2 regions of the Enterococcus sp. DIV1314a genome follow, and region 1 is predicted to be linked to the other one. Evidence: predicted binding sites of a transcription regulator. Region 1 holds the regulator's gene; the other holds the start of a gene.
What was found. Region 1 encodes LexA, which represses DNA repair genes until DNA is damaged. Its sites were predicted from a motif close to CNAACANNTGTTNG; they were not measured.
Positions count from the first base shown of each region.

Region 2: uvrB (excinuclease ABC subunit UvrB) is a predicted target of LexA. The motif match lies at 2,384-2,397, and genes of this name have one in related genera.

Region 1 covers NZ_JBIOQP010000001.1:2,092,933-2,100,509, reverse strand. Annotated here, with positions in the region: gene IGI68_RS09980 (RidA family protein) at 1-124, opposite strand, end outside; gene IGI68_RS09975 (Fur family transcriptional regulator) at 136-564, opposite strand; gene tkt (transketolase) at 693-2,687, opposite strand; gene IGI68_RS09965 (DUF896 family protein) at 2,788-3,030, opposite strand; gene lexA (transcriptional repressor LexA) at 3,175-3,792, shown strand; gene IGI68_RS09955 (hypothetical protein) at 4,200-4,418, shown strand; gene IGI68_RS09950 (adenine phosphoribosyltransferase) at 4,466-4,978, opposite strand; gene recJ (single-stranded-DNA-specific exonuclease RecJ) at 4,993-7,299, opposite strand; gene IGI68_RS09940 (LapA family protein) at 7,396-7,577, opposite strand, start outside.
Region 2 covers NZ_JBIOQP010000001.1:2,355,180-2,362,756, forward strand. Annotated here, with positions in the region: gene uvrA (excinuclease ABC subunit UvrA) at 1-331, opposite strand, end outside; gene uvrB (excinuclease ABC subunit UvrB) at 347-2,332, opposite strand; gene IGI68_RS11300 (amino acid ABC transporter substrate-binding protein/permease) at 2,571-4,715, shown strand; gene IGI68_RS11305 (amino acid ABC transporter ATP-binding protein) at 4,717-5,454, shown strand; gene dnaJ (molecular chaperone DnaJ) at 5,689-6,840, opposite strand; gene dnaK (molecular chaperone DnaK) at 6,975-7,577, opposite strand, start outside.

The sequences.
Region 1 (7,577 bases):
CAACTTCACCCGTTACCGCATCTAAAGGAACTTGACCCGATGCGAATAAAAATCCATTCGCAATTCTTCCTTGAACGTAAGGTCCGATTGCTTTTGGCGCTTGATTGGTTTGAATGACTGTCATATGAAAACTCCTTATTCTGTTATATTTTTACAAGTTGGGCATAACCCGTAGATTTCTAAACGATGACTTTGAATTTGGTAATCCGTTAGACGCTCAGCCGCCATTTCGACATCATCGAGTCTTGGATAGAAGAAATCAGATACTTTTCCACATTTTTGACAAATGACATGATAATGAGGGTTAATCGCAAAATCATAGCGACTAGAAGAACTTCCATAGTTCATCTCTCTTAGAAATCCAATTTCAGTAAATAATTTTAAGTTATTATAAACCGTTGCTACACTAATGCCAGGAAATTTCTCTTCAATCGCTCGGTACACTTCTTCTGCCGTTGGATGTGTGGGTACTTCTGTCAAGAATTCTAAAATCGCAATCCTTTGAGGTGTAATTCGAATATTTTCGCCTTTTAAATAAGCTAAGGCATCATCAAACGTCGCCATGGTTCTCCCTCCTCTACATTTATTTCTTGTCATTATCATACTATGACTACACTAATTTATCTAGCAAAAAAGAAGGGAAATCTCCAGTTTCGGAAATTCTCCTTCTTTTTTATGTTTATCCTAAAAGATTACAATGATTTATAAGTATTGATCACATTTTCTGTCGTAAAGCCAAACTCAGCTAACACTTTATCTCCTGGAGCAGAAGCGCCAAAGTGATCGATTGCAATGATTTTTCCACGACATTTCGTGTAACGTTCCCAACCAAAAGGCGAACCTGCTTCAATCGCAACACGTTTTTTCACTGATTTTGGTAAGACAGATTCTTTATACTCAGCTGATTGCGCTTCAAATAAATCCATACTCGGCATTGAAACCACAGAGACATCCACGCCTTCAGCAGCTAAAGCTTTTTGGGCTTCAGTAGCGAGGAAGACTTCAGAGCCTGTCGCGATTAAGATTCCTTCTGGTTTTTCACCTTTTTGAGGAGAAACCACGTAAGCACCCTTCGAAACAAAATCATCTGCTAAGGTAGTCGTTCCTTCAATAACAGGTAAATTTTGACGACTTAAGACTAGAACAGTCGGTGTTTCTTTTGAAGTCATTGCGACTTTCCAAGCCGCACGTGTTTCGTTTCCGTCGGCTGGACGAATGACATGTAAGTTAGGGATACTACGTAAACTTGAAAGTTGCTCTACTGGCTCATGTGTCGGACCATCTTCTCCGACAGCCACTGAATCGTGCGTCAATACATAGGTAACAGGTGTTTTTTGAATCGCTGCAAGACGAACTGCTGGACGTAGGTAATCCACGAATACGAAGAAAGTACCACCATAAATACGTGTTCCACCATGTAATTGAATCCCGTTCATTGCGGCTGCCATCGCAAATTCGCGCACGCCAAACCAAATGTTACGGCCTTCATATTGACCAGGTTCAAAATCTTTTTCTGCCGCAACCATCGTATTATTAGAACCTGATAAATCGGCTGATCCACCCCATAAAGACGGTACCGCTTTAGAGAGTGCTTGAATCATATCTTTACTTGAAACGCGACTTGCCTGACTTGAACCCACTTCATAAGTTGGTAAATTATCTGCCCACTCTTCTGGGAGTTCATCTGCAAATGCTTGTCTAAATTGAGCCGCTAATTCTGGATAGGCACCTTCATAACGTGCAAACAATTCATTCCATTCCTCTTCTGCTTTTTGGCCTTCTTCAATCATTGTTTCCTTGAAGCGAGTCGCGACTTCTTCTGGCACTTCAAATTCTGGATAATCCCAGCCATAAATCCCTTTGGCTGCTTGGATTCCTTCGATTCCTAGTGGTGCACCGTGGACAGAAGACGTTCCTTGATTTGGTGCGCCAAAACCAATCACTGTTTTGACTTCAATCAAGGTTGGTTTATTTTTTTCTTGTTTGGCTGCTTCAATCGCAGCTGAAATAGCATTTAAATCACGACCATCTTTTACGAGAATATGTTGCCAACCATACGCTTCATAGCGGGCCCCCACGTTTTCTGTAAAAGCTTTTGAAGTCGGTCCATCTAATGAAATATCATTTGAATCATACAACACAATCAATTTATCTAATTTCATATGACCTGCCATGGAAGACGCTTCATGAGAGATTCCTTCCATTAAATCACCATCACCACAAAGAACATATGTATAGTGATCTACAATTGGAAAATCAGTTTGATTATAAGTTGCCGCTAAATGAGCTTCAGACATCGCCATTCCAACAGCCATTGCAATCCCTTGGCCTAATGGTCCAGTCGTTGCTTCCACACCATCAGTATGAAGAACTTCTGGATGTCCTGGTGTGCGACTATCCCACTGACGGAAGTTTTCTAAATCTTCTTTTTGAACATCGTAACCTGAACAATGTAATAAACTATACAACAACGCTGAACCATGACCTGCTGATATAACAAAGCGATCACGATCAACCCAATTTCTTGACGTTTTTGGATTGACTTTTAAATGTTTTGTCCATAAAGCATAAGCCATTGGAGCTGCTCCCATCGGTAATCCTGGGTGACCTGAATTGGCTTTTTGTACCATGTCAATACTTAACGTACGTAACGTATTAACACCTAACTCATCAATTTTATCAAACAAATGAAGCGCCTCCTATTATTTTAGGTTTTTTTTACCTTTATTCATTCTCATTATAAAAGATATCGAATGTTTTTTCAACCTTTTTCATGTGCAAATATTTTTATTCGCGATTATGAAGCCCTTTTTCTTTCTGAATGGCTTTTAACTTCTCAGGTGTGACGTCATTTCCTAGGGGATCGACTACTTTCATCCCTTCAATATGATGTTTCATCCCACCACGAAATGCACTTAAATACTCTTCTCTTAGTAATTTTTGCTCTTTTTCCTCCGTTGGCGTTAAGCCTTCTTTCTTTTTCTTGCGGGCTAATTCATTGATACGGTTTAATTTTTTTTCTGATAACATATTCCCACTCCTCTCATTTGTTTTATCTTATACAAAATTACCCCAAAAAACAATAAGAACTCCTTTTCAAAACCGAACATCTGTTTGATTATATTGTTTTTTTATGTTAAAATTAACTTAATTATACGAAAGAAGGTGTAAACCTTGGCAAAAAAGACAGAAAGTCGTCAAATGGAAGTCTTACGCTTTATTCATAAGCGAGTACTCGATAAGGGTTATCCTCCGACAGTTCGCGAAATCGGTGAAGCAGTGAACCTCTCTTCGACTTCGACCGTTCACGGACACTTGTCCCGGTTAGAAAAAAATGGTTATATCCAACGCGATGCAACGAAACCTCGAGCCATCGAATTAACGGCACTTGGACTCGAAACTGTTGGTGGAGACCAAAAAAATATTCCATTACTTGGTGTTGTAACCGCTGGTGAACCCATTTTAGCTGTGGAAGATGCCTCTGATTTTTTTCCAATTCCACCTCAGTTAGCCAATAGTGAAAGTCAACATTTCATGCTCACCATCTCTGGCGAAAGTATGATTAACGCTGGGATTTTAGATGGCGATCAAGTTATTGTCCGCAAACAAGACATTGCTCGTAATGGCGATATCGTCATTGCTATGACGGACGAGAACGAAGCAACGTGTAAAAGATTTTACAAAGAAGCCAGTCATGTCCGTTTGCAACCTGAGAATGATTTCATGGAGCCATTAATTTTTCCAAATGTCAAAATTTTAGGATTAGTCGTAGGATTGTATCGTCATTTTTAAAACAAGGCGGACATCCGTAACATCGTTTCAAAAGCGAACACGCTCTACTCTATTTTTCTTGCTATTATTTAGAAGGTGTGACATCCGTCGTTTTGCTCTGAGAAACTGGAGGTACAGTTGAACCATTGGCTCTTTCAATTGCGCGAATATATGGCGGTTCAGAAAGAGCAGACTCTTATCACCCGCTTATCAATCAAAGATTCGTAAAAATCAAAGTAGGCTGTGACTTTTGTCATAGCTTATTTTGATTGCAACAAATTCGCCTTGCATCCCTCTTAAACCAATCCTCCGTATACGATGATATTTCACTTTTTTCTTTTTATTTACTTTCCCTCTTTACAAAGCGAACAAACATTCGTATAATAAAGACACGAACAAACGTTCTATAAGATAAGGAGTGAGTCGAAATGAAAGCAGTACGTCGTTTTGGTTTTTTAATTGGGGTTTTAGTCATCGGAATTATTATTGGGAACTTTGGGAGTTTAATCGCTTTTTTAATTTTAGGACCATTACTCATTTTATGGCTTATTTTGTGGGACGATCAACGACTACGTCAAAAGAAATACCAACAAGAGCATTTCTTAACAGAGAACGATTATTCCTATTCAGAAGATGCTTATCGATAAAAACAAAGATTCCGCCAGTGCATAAGCGCCACTAGCGGAATCTTTTTTTAATAATCCATTAATGCAAAAATATCGTAACCTTTAATCTTGTCGCGACCTTTTAGATCCGTTAACTCAATTAAGAATGCACAGCCGACAACGATTCCACCTAAACGTTCAATTAATTCAATACTTGCTTTGACTGTTCCACCAGTCGCTAATAAGTCATCACACAAGAGAACGCGTTGTCCTGGTTTAATCGCATCTTCATGAATCGTCAACGTATCCGACCCGTATTCTAAATCGTAAGAAACTTCAATTGTTTTACGAGGTAATTTCCCAGGTTTACGGACAGGCGCAAAACCTACTCCCGATTCATACGCTACGGGACAACCCACGATAAAGCCACGAGCTTCGGGTCCAACTACCATATCAATGTTTTTTTCTTTCGCATAGTCCACAATTTGTTTCGTAGCATAACGATAAGCATCGCCATCAGCCATTAGTGGCGAAATATCTCGGAAAGTAATTCCTTCCGATGGATAGTTGGGTATACTTGCAATATAATTTTTTAAATTCATGTTTTTCCTCCTGTTTAATGACAAATCCAACTCTTAATCATCGCGAGATCACTAAGTAATAAGAATTCCTCATTTTTAATTTTTCTTTGGCGCGCTTGATAGATTTCACTCTCAGTTAACGCCCGTTTAACGGGTTCATCAATATTTTTTAACAAGCCATTTTCTAACGTGACAAATTCTAATTCCACAAAAACTTGAATCATAAAGATTAATAATTGGACCGGTATTCCGGTATAAGTTGCCATCGCTGGCAACTTATGTCGAACATCAAGTTGGTCTTGTCCTTTGATTAATTTAAATAGCTTCGCATACTGTTCTCTTGAACCAAGCCCTTCTAAATAAGCCTCATCTGAAGAAAGTCCAAGAATGTAGACGCGTGAAATTTGTGTTTCATGGATAATCACTTTCACCCAATCTAAAACGACTGGCGTATCAATGACGACGAGTTGAGAGCAAGAATGCTCACTTACGTAAAGTTCTTTAAAAGACTCTATATTTTCGACATAAATGACTGGATGCTTTTGCTTTTCTTTAAAAACTTTATAGAGCTTTTTGCTAAAGGCAACAAATAGGGTTTTTTCGGTAAAATCTAATTGTTGGTGGTGTTTTTTTCCTCTAAAATCGAACACTTGAATGGTAGACACTTGATAATCTTGTAGCCTTAACTGCGGAATGGTATGACCGTTCCATTCATTAATCGTTAATTGAGCCACTAAATGGATATTCTCTGTCTCAAATTCACTTTGATCTTGGCCGAAACCAAAACCGATACCGTCAACTTGATGACCCTTATCATTGTCGAGCACAAACTTTAAGTGTTTCTGTTCCGAACCAATACTGCGACTCTCACGTACTGACACATTCTTAAAGACAAATTGCGGAATGGGATTATGCATCCCGTAAGGTGCCAGTCGTTGCAAGGACTGAATCAGTGACAAATCAACGGTTTCAATCGCCAGTTCGCCGTCAATCGCCAAGGGAAGCCCTTTTGTTAAATCAATTTGCTCCTCCAATAGATAGTGATTGATTGCCTCTTGAAGGAGTGGAAGATTCGTTTTAAGCAAACTTAATCCTACAGCCGCATGGTGTCCCCCAAAAGTCGCTAGTAACTCGCGACTTTTTTCTAGCATCTCAAACATATTTAAGGCAGCCGTACTTCGTCCAGAGCCTTTCAGCAGTCCGTCTTCTTTATGCGTTAAGGCAATTGCAGGCTGTCCTGTTTCTTGCATCACACGTCCTGCGACAATCCCTAAAATCCCTTCATGCCAATTTTCACCGACTAAAAGATGAATCTTATTTTCAGGCATGATTTGTTGCAGCGCTTCTTTTGTCGCAATTTCAACTAAATCTTTTCGTTGCTGATTTAATTGATTAAACACTTCCGCTAATTCTTGTGCATGATTTTTATCAAAAGTCGTCATTAAATCAATTGCTGGATTAGGATCTCCTAAGCGTCCAATCGCATTTAAGCGTGGGGCAATCGAAAAACCAATCGTTCCTTCATTGACTTCACTTACTTTTTCTCCACAAATGAGGAGTAACTCATTCAAGCCGATTCGCGCCCCTTGCTTGATTTGTTGGAGTCCCCAAATGACCATTGCACGATTTTCATCGGTTAATGAAACCATATCGGCAATCGTTCCAATCGCAACTAAATCAAGTAATTCTAAGGGAATATCATCGAGTAATGCGCATGCTACCTTAAAAGCAACGCCTACTCCCGCTAGATCTTTAAAAGGATATGCCCCTTTTGGATGACGCGGATGAATAATTCCATAAGCTTGTGGTAGCTCAGACGGCAATTCATGGTGATCGGTCACGATGACGTCAACTCCTTGACTGTTCGCATAGGCAATTGCCTCTTGACCTGAAACACCGTTATCGACTGTTACGATTAATTGAGCGCCCTTTTTGATGAGGTCTTGATAACGTTCCACATTTGGCCCATATCCATCGGTAAAACGATTTGGCAAATAGGTTTCGACATCGGCACCGATTAACTCTAATGCCTCTTTTAAAACCGTTGTACTCGTAATCCCATCTGCATCGTAATCCCCGTAAATGACGATATGCTCTTCTGCGATGACCGCCTCATGCAGGCGCTCAATCACTTTTTCCATATCGTAAAGTAAATAAGGATCATGTAGATCCGTCATTTCCGGTTGGATGAATCGGTGGAGAGCTTCCTTTGTTTTTATTCCGCGATTCCATAGTAATTGTGCTAAAACAGGAGAGAGTTGATACGCTTCGCTTGCTTCAACAAAAGAAGGCGTAGGTTCCTCTATCTTTGGCATCTGCCAATCATATTTTGCTGCTTTCACTTCATCACTCCTAACTTATCAATTATAACAAAGCACTTCACAAAAAAGAAGAGTCTTCTCTTCAGAGAAGGCTCTTTTATAATAAATCTTTAAAAGTTATTCTTCCGGATAGTGCCCATCATGTGTTACATCATCTACTAACGGTGTCTGTACTTGTTGTTGATTTGTCACTTTTAATGCTGTGATTTGTTTTTTTAATTGTTTTATTTCTTTATTTTGTCGCCAATAACTTCCCGTGACCATTAAAGAAACAATCAAAGCACCGATAAAGACAGAAC
Region 2 (7,577 bases), 260 kb from region 1:
GTAAATAATCATTAATTTCCGTAACCGTTCCGACAGTCGAACGCGGATTTTTACTAGTTGTTTTTTGGTCAATCGAAATCGCCGGACTTAATCCTTCGATGCTATCAACATCCGGTTTATCCATTTGACCTAGAAACTGACGGGCATACGCAGAAAGGCTTTCAACGTATCGACGTTGCCCCTCAGCATATAATGTATCAAAAGCGAGTGAGCTTTTCCCTGATCCAGATAATCCTGTAATCACAACTAGCTGATCACGAGGAATCGTCACATCAATATTTTTTAAATTATGGGCACGCGCCCCACGAATCACAATTTTATCATTTGCCATAACATCTACTCCTCTTTACACTTTTAGTTCTAAGATCGTATCACGTAAGGTGGCTGCTGTTTCAAAATCTAAGACTTTCGCCGCTTCACGCATTTCTTGTTCTAATTTTACGATTAGTAGCTCTTTTTCTTGTTTTGTTAAATCTTTGTACGATTTTGTTAAGTAGCCTTCTTCTACTTCCGCTACTTTCGAAATCGTGATTAATTTGCGAATATCTTTAATGATTGTTGTTGGAGTAATGCCATGCTTCTTATTATATGCTTCTTGAATGCCGCGACGACGGGCCGTCTCCGCAATCGCTTTTTCCATCGAATCGGTCATTTTATCTGCATACATGATGACTTTTCCGGAAGAATTCCGAGCCGCTCGACCGATTGTTTGGACAAGCGAACGTTCGCTTCGTAAAAATCCTTCTTTATCGGCGTCTAGAATCGCGACTAACGAGACTTCTGGCACATCGATTCCTTCACGCAATAAGTTAATCCCAATTAATACATCGAATTCACCTAAGCGCAAATCACGGATAATTTCAGTCCGTTCCAACGTTTTGATGTCACTATGTAAATATTTCACTTTAATTCCGATATCTTTAAAATAATCGGTTAAATCTTCTGACATTTTTTTAGTTAAGGTCGTAATAAATACCCGCTCATTTTTTTCGACTCGTTCGTTGATTTCTCCTACCAAGTCATCGATTTGCCCCATAATAGGCCGCACTTCTATGACTGGGTCTAATAAGCCTGTTGGTCGAATAATTTGTTGGATGACGCGGTCGGTTTGCTCGTATTCATAAGGTCCCGGTGTGGCCGAAACATAAATAATCTGATGGACATGTTGTTCGAATTCTTCCAAACGTAACGGGCGATTATCAAGTGCAGAAGGCAAGCGAAAGCCATAATCAACTAACATTTGTTTTCTCGCACGGTCGCCATTATACATGCCACGTACTTGAGGCATGGTCGCATGCGACTCATCAATCACCATTAAAAAATCTTCCGGGAAAAAGTCAATGAGCGTATAAGGTGGTTCGCCTTCTTTGCGTCCATCCAAATGGCGAGAATAATTTTCGATACCCGAAGTATAGCCCATCTCGCGGAGCATTTCGATATCATAATTTGTTCGCTGCTCTAATCGTTGCGCTTCTAATAACTGATCATGACTCCTTAGAATAGCTAAACGGGTCGTTAATTCTTCTTGAATGGCGGCGATGGCCGTCTCTAAATGATCTTCGTCGGTCATAAAGTGTGTCGCTGGAAAAATCGAGACGTGTTCCAATTCACTCAACATCTCACCCGTTAAGGCATCGACCTCACGAATGCGATCAATTTCATCACCAAAAAATTCAACGCGTAACGCTCGCTCATCACGAGAAGCAGGGAAAATTTCGATGACATCCCCGCGTACGCGGAAACGTCCGCGCTGAAAATCAATGTCATTGCGCTCGAATTGAATGTCAATTAACCAACGTAATACTTGTTCCCGCGAAACTTCCATTCCTGTTCGCAAGGAAACGACTTGCTTTTGATACTCCATCGGTGAACCAAGTCCGAAGATACACGAAACCGACGCCACCACAATCACATCATTGCGTTCAAGGAGCGAGGATGTTGCCGAGTGACGGAGTTTATCGATTTCATCATTCACGCTTGAATCTTTTTCGATATACGTATCACTTGATGGAACGTAGGCTTCTGGTTGATAATAATCATAATAACTGACAAAATACTCAACGGCATTCTCTGGGAAAAATTCCTTGAATTCGCCATATAATTGCCCAGCCAATGTTTTATTATGAGCCATGATTAAGGTTGGTTTATTGACTTGTTGGATGACATTTGAAATCGTATAGGTTTTTCCTGTACCGGTAGCACCGAGTAGCACTTGTGCTTTTTCATGATGATTAATTCCTTCAACCAATTGTCTAATGGCTTCTGGCTGGTCTCCAGCAGGTTTGTATTTTGATACTAACTTAAATTGACGGGTCGTATCTCTTTCAATCATACGGATGCCTACTTTCTCATTCTATTCTTCAATAGTATTATATTATCATAGCGAACATACTTTCGCTATTTTTTTGTATTGGTTTTACAAGGTTTCATTTTTTCTTAATGAGAGGTTTCATGACATGGATTGTCACTAAAATAGATTAAATTCCCGTTTCTTTCTCTCATTTGCTTGATTATTCTATTTTCTATCAGTTATAATCTTAAAATATATGTTAATTAGGAGGTATTATTACATGAAAAAGAGATTTATTTTTCTATCACTCTTTTCGATGATGCTAATTGGTTTGTTTTCATCAAAGCAAACGGTACTAGCAGAAGACAAAACGTATCAAATTGGAACAGACGTCACCTTTGCACCTTTTGAGTTCCAAAATACCGATAACGAATACGTCGGAATTGATATTGATTTACTAAAAGAAATCGCCGCAGATCAACAATTTGAGGTGAATTTCCGGCCGTTAGGTTTTAACTCTTCCATTCAAGGGGTTATTTCAAACCAATTGGATGGCATGATTGCTGGTATGAGTATTACGGAAGAACGCAAAAAAACATTTGATTTTTCTGATCCTTATTTTGATAGCGGGATCCAAATGGCCGTTCGAACAGACAATGAAACTGTTTCAACTTATGACGATTTAAAAGGAGAAGTAGTTGGCGCCAAAGTTGGAACAGAAAGTGCGACGTTCCTTGCTGAAAACCAAGAAAAATACGGATACGAAATCAAGTTATATGAAGATGCGACCGGTTTATATGGCTCGTTGAAGAACAATGCGTTGATTGCCATTTTTGATGACTTCCCTATTTTAGGTTACGCGATTGCCCAAGGAGAAGAATTCAAGTTAGTTGGAGAACCTGAAAAAGGAAATTCCTATGGGTTTGCGGTAAAAAAAGGTGAAAATGCCGAATTACTTCAAAAGTTCAACGAAGGCTTGGCTAATCTAAAAGCTTCTGGTCGTTACGATGAAATTGTTGCAACGTATATTGTCCAAAGCGAACCAACAAGCGAAATGAAGCAAGTCACACCCAAAAAAGATGTCTACGTGATTGCTAGTGACTCTGCTTTTGCCCCTTTTGAATTCCAAAACGAAAACAATCAATATGTCGGCATCGATGTCGATTTAATGACACGGGCCGCTGAAATGCAAGGCTTTACGATTAAGTTTAATCATATCGGTTTCTCAGGTGCGGTGCAAGCCGTTGAATCCAATCAAGCGGACGGAATGATCGCCGGCATGACGATTACCGATGCTCGGAAACAAGTATTTGACTTCTCTACACCCTATTTTGATAGCGGGATTCAACTCGCAGTAAAAAAAGGAAATACCACTGTCACTTCTTTTGATGATTTAAACGGTAAAAACGTCGGGGCAAAAGTTGGAACAGAAAGCGCGGATTACTTAGAAGCGAATAAAGAGACTTATGGCTACACGATTAAGTATTTCGATGCTGCTGATCAACTATATGATGCGTTACGTGTCGGTGCTGTCGAAGGAATTATGGATGATTATCCCGTAATTGGTTATGCGATTGCTCAAGGGCAAGAAATTGAAACGCCGATTGATCGTATCCCAGGCGGCCAATATGGTTTTGCGGTAAAACAAGGGCAAAATCCAGAACTGCTTGAAATGTTCAACGAAGCGTTAGCGGAAATGAAACGAACCGGGGAATACGATCAAATCCTAGCGACGTATATTCAAGACGGGAAGCCAGCCGAAACGACCGTCGATGAATCAAGTTTTATCGGAATTTTAAAGAATAATTATCAAATCTTATTAAAAGGTTTGGGTAAAACAATACTTCTGACACTGATTTCCTTTGCACTCGCCTTAGTTGTCGGAATCTTCCTAGGTTTGATGAGCGTGTCACCATTTAAAGCATTACGGACAATCGCTTCTCTTTATGTTGATATTATTCGCGGAATTCCAATGATGGTATTAGCTTTATTTATCTATTTCGGTCTTTCGGACGCAATTGGTATGACGATTCCAGACTTCACTGCTGGGATTATCACCTTAACCCTAAACGCAAGTGCGTATATCGCAGAAATCGTTCGTGGAGGTATTAACGCTGTCCCTGTCGGTCAAACCGAAGCGGCTCGCAGTTTAGGACTTTCTTACACCCGAACCATGCAAAAAATCGTCTTACCACAAGCGATTCGGATTATGATTCCTTCATTCGTTAATCAATTCGTTATCTCATTAAAAGATACCACGATTATTTCTGTAATTGGAATCGTCGAATTATTACAAACAGGGAAAATCATTGTGGCGCGCACAATGCAAACGACCAACGTTTATCTAATTATCGCGATTATGTATTTAATTGTCATTACCGCCTTAACGAAACTCGCTAAAGTACTAGAAAAGAGGGTCAATTAAGATGAAAGAAAAAATTATTGTCAAAGACTTAGTCAAAAAATTTGGTGAAAATACAGTTTTAAACAACATTAATACCACGATTAACGAAGGCGATGTGGTCTGCATTATTGGCCCTTCTGGTTCCGGAAAATCAACTTTCTTACGCTGTTTAAACCGTTTGGAAGAAACAACAAGTGGCTCGATTTTAATTAGCGGAGATGATTTGACGGCTGAAAAAACGAATCTTAACCAAATTCGCCAACATATCGGCATGGTGTTTCAACACTTTAATCTCTTCCCACATTTATCGATTTTAGAAAATATTATCTTAGCACCCATGGACTTAAAGAAAATGTCTCGTAAAGAAGCAGAAGCCCAAGCTATTTTACTATTAGAAAGTGTTGGTTTAGCTGACAAAAAAGACGCTTGGCCAGAAAGCCTTTCGGGTGGTCAAAAACAACGGGTGGCGATTGCTCGCGCGCTTGCGATGCAACCAGATATTATGTTGTTTGACGAACCAACTTCGGCACTTGATCCTGAAATGGTTGGCGACGTGTTAAATGTCATGAAACGCTTAGCTAAACAAGGCATGACGATGGTGATCGTGACGCATGAAATGGGCTTTGCCAAAGAAGTTGCAAACCGTGTTATGTTCATTGATGAAGGGAATTTCTTAGAAGATGGAACGCCAGAACAAATCTTCAACAACCCTCAAAACGAACGTACAAAAGACTTCTTAAATAAAGTCTTAAATATCTAATGAACACCGAGTTCACTAAATAGACGAACCAAAGAAACTAGTCCAATTCGACTTTGAATCGGACTAGTTTTTTTGTGTATTCCCTCGAATAATCATTTTTTAGAAATCACTTCAACTTCTGCTAGCGTTTTAATCGTTGATATTTTTTCTTATCCTCCTCAACACTAAAATTTATAAAATCAAAAGAACCTCAGGAAAAAGGCTCCTGAGGTTCTTTTGATTATCAATTATTGATTATTTTTTCTTGTGACCACCGAAGGCATCTTTCACTTTATCAAAAAAACCTTCTGATTGTTCTTCCACCGTCGATTGTCCACTTGTTTTCGCAAAGAGACGCAACGCTTCTTTTTGTTCTTCATTCAAGTTTCTCGGTGTCATTACTTTCACTGTGACTTGTTGATCACCATTACCGCCACCACGTAGACGCGGCGCACCCTTGCCACGCAGACGGAATTTCGTTCCGGTTTGCGTACCAGCAGGAATTTTTAGCTTCACATCGCCATGAACGGTTGGGACATTTACTTCATCACCTAATGCCGCTTGGACAAAGTTTAACGGTAATTCGTAGTATATTTCTCCGCCATCACGATCAAAGAGATTGCTCTCTGCCACATAAAAGACAACGTATAAATCACCATAAGGTCCGCCATTAATACCCGCTTCTCCTTGGCCTGCGAGACGCATTTGTTGACCGTTTTCAACTCCTGCAGGAACATTCACTTTTACGCTATGTGTTTTCTTCTCATGTCCGTTTCCATGACAGGTTGGACATGGTTCTTTGATTTCTTTACCGGTCCCATGACACACATCACATGTTTGACGACTCATAACGCGGCCAAGTGGCGTTTGACGTTCCACATTGACGGTTCCTGAACCATGACACTTGTGACACGTTGTTGGTGAGGTTCCTGGTTTCGCTCCGTTACCGCTACATGTGTGACACGTTTCTTCACGATTGTATTGAATATTTTTTTCAACACCAAAAATCGCTTCTTCAAAACTTAAATTAATCGTGTATTGCAAATCTTCCCCTTGACGAGGCGCGTTAGGATCCATTCTGCGACCACCGCCGCCGCCAAAGAACGATTCAAAAATATCTTCAAAGCCACCGAAGCCACTTGCCCCAGAGAAGCCGCCAAAGCCGCCGCCACCAAAGTTCGGATCAGTTCCTGCATGGCCATATTGGTCATAGGCTGCTCGTTTTTGAGCATCACTTAAAATCTCATACGCTTCTGAAACTTCTTTAAATTTTTGATCTGCATCTGCTTCTTTATTAATATCTGGATGATATTTTTTTGAAAGCTTACGATACGCTTTTTTTATTTCATCGTCTGATGCACCCTTTTGGACACCCAGAATTTCATAATAATCACGTTTTGCTGCCATTGGATTCCCCCCACTTTTCAAACAATTCAAGTCTTTTGTATTTTATCACAAAAGAACAAGAAGAAACATCTTTTTAAAAAAACAATAGAAAAAGCCAAAGTTTGTTGGCTTTGGCTTTTTCAAAGACAACGGGATTAGTCGTTATCTACTTCTTCAAAATCAGCATCAACGATATCATCTGCGCCACCTTGTGCCGCTTCTGGGTCTTGTTCTGCTTGTTGTTGCGCAGCTTGTTCGTACAATTTAACCGTTAAGTTTTGCACGATTTCATTCAATGCATCACGTTTTGTTTTCATTTCTTCAATATTATCTGCTTCAACAGCTGCTTTTAATTCATCACGCGCTGCTTCTGCTTTTTGAACTTCTTCAGCGTCAACTTTGCCTTCTAATTCTTTTAAGGTTTTGTCAACAGTGAATAATAAAGAGTCAACGTCATTACGTAAGTCTACTTCTTCTTTACGTAATTTATCTGCTTCAGCGTTTGCTTCTGCATCTTTCACCATACGTTCAATTTCTTCATCTGTTAAACCTGAAGAAGACTTAATTGTAATAGTTTGTTCTTTTTGCGTACCTAAATCTTTCGCAGAAACATTCACGATACCATTTTTATCAATATCAAATGTTACTTCGATTTGTGGAATTCCACGAGGTGCTGCTGGAATATCTGTTAATTGGAAGCGACCTAATGTTTTATTGTCAGCTGCCATTGGACGTTCACCTTGTAACACGTGAATATC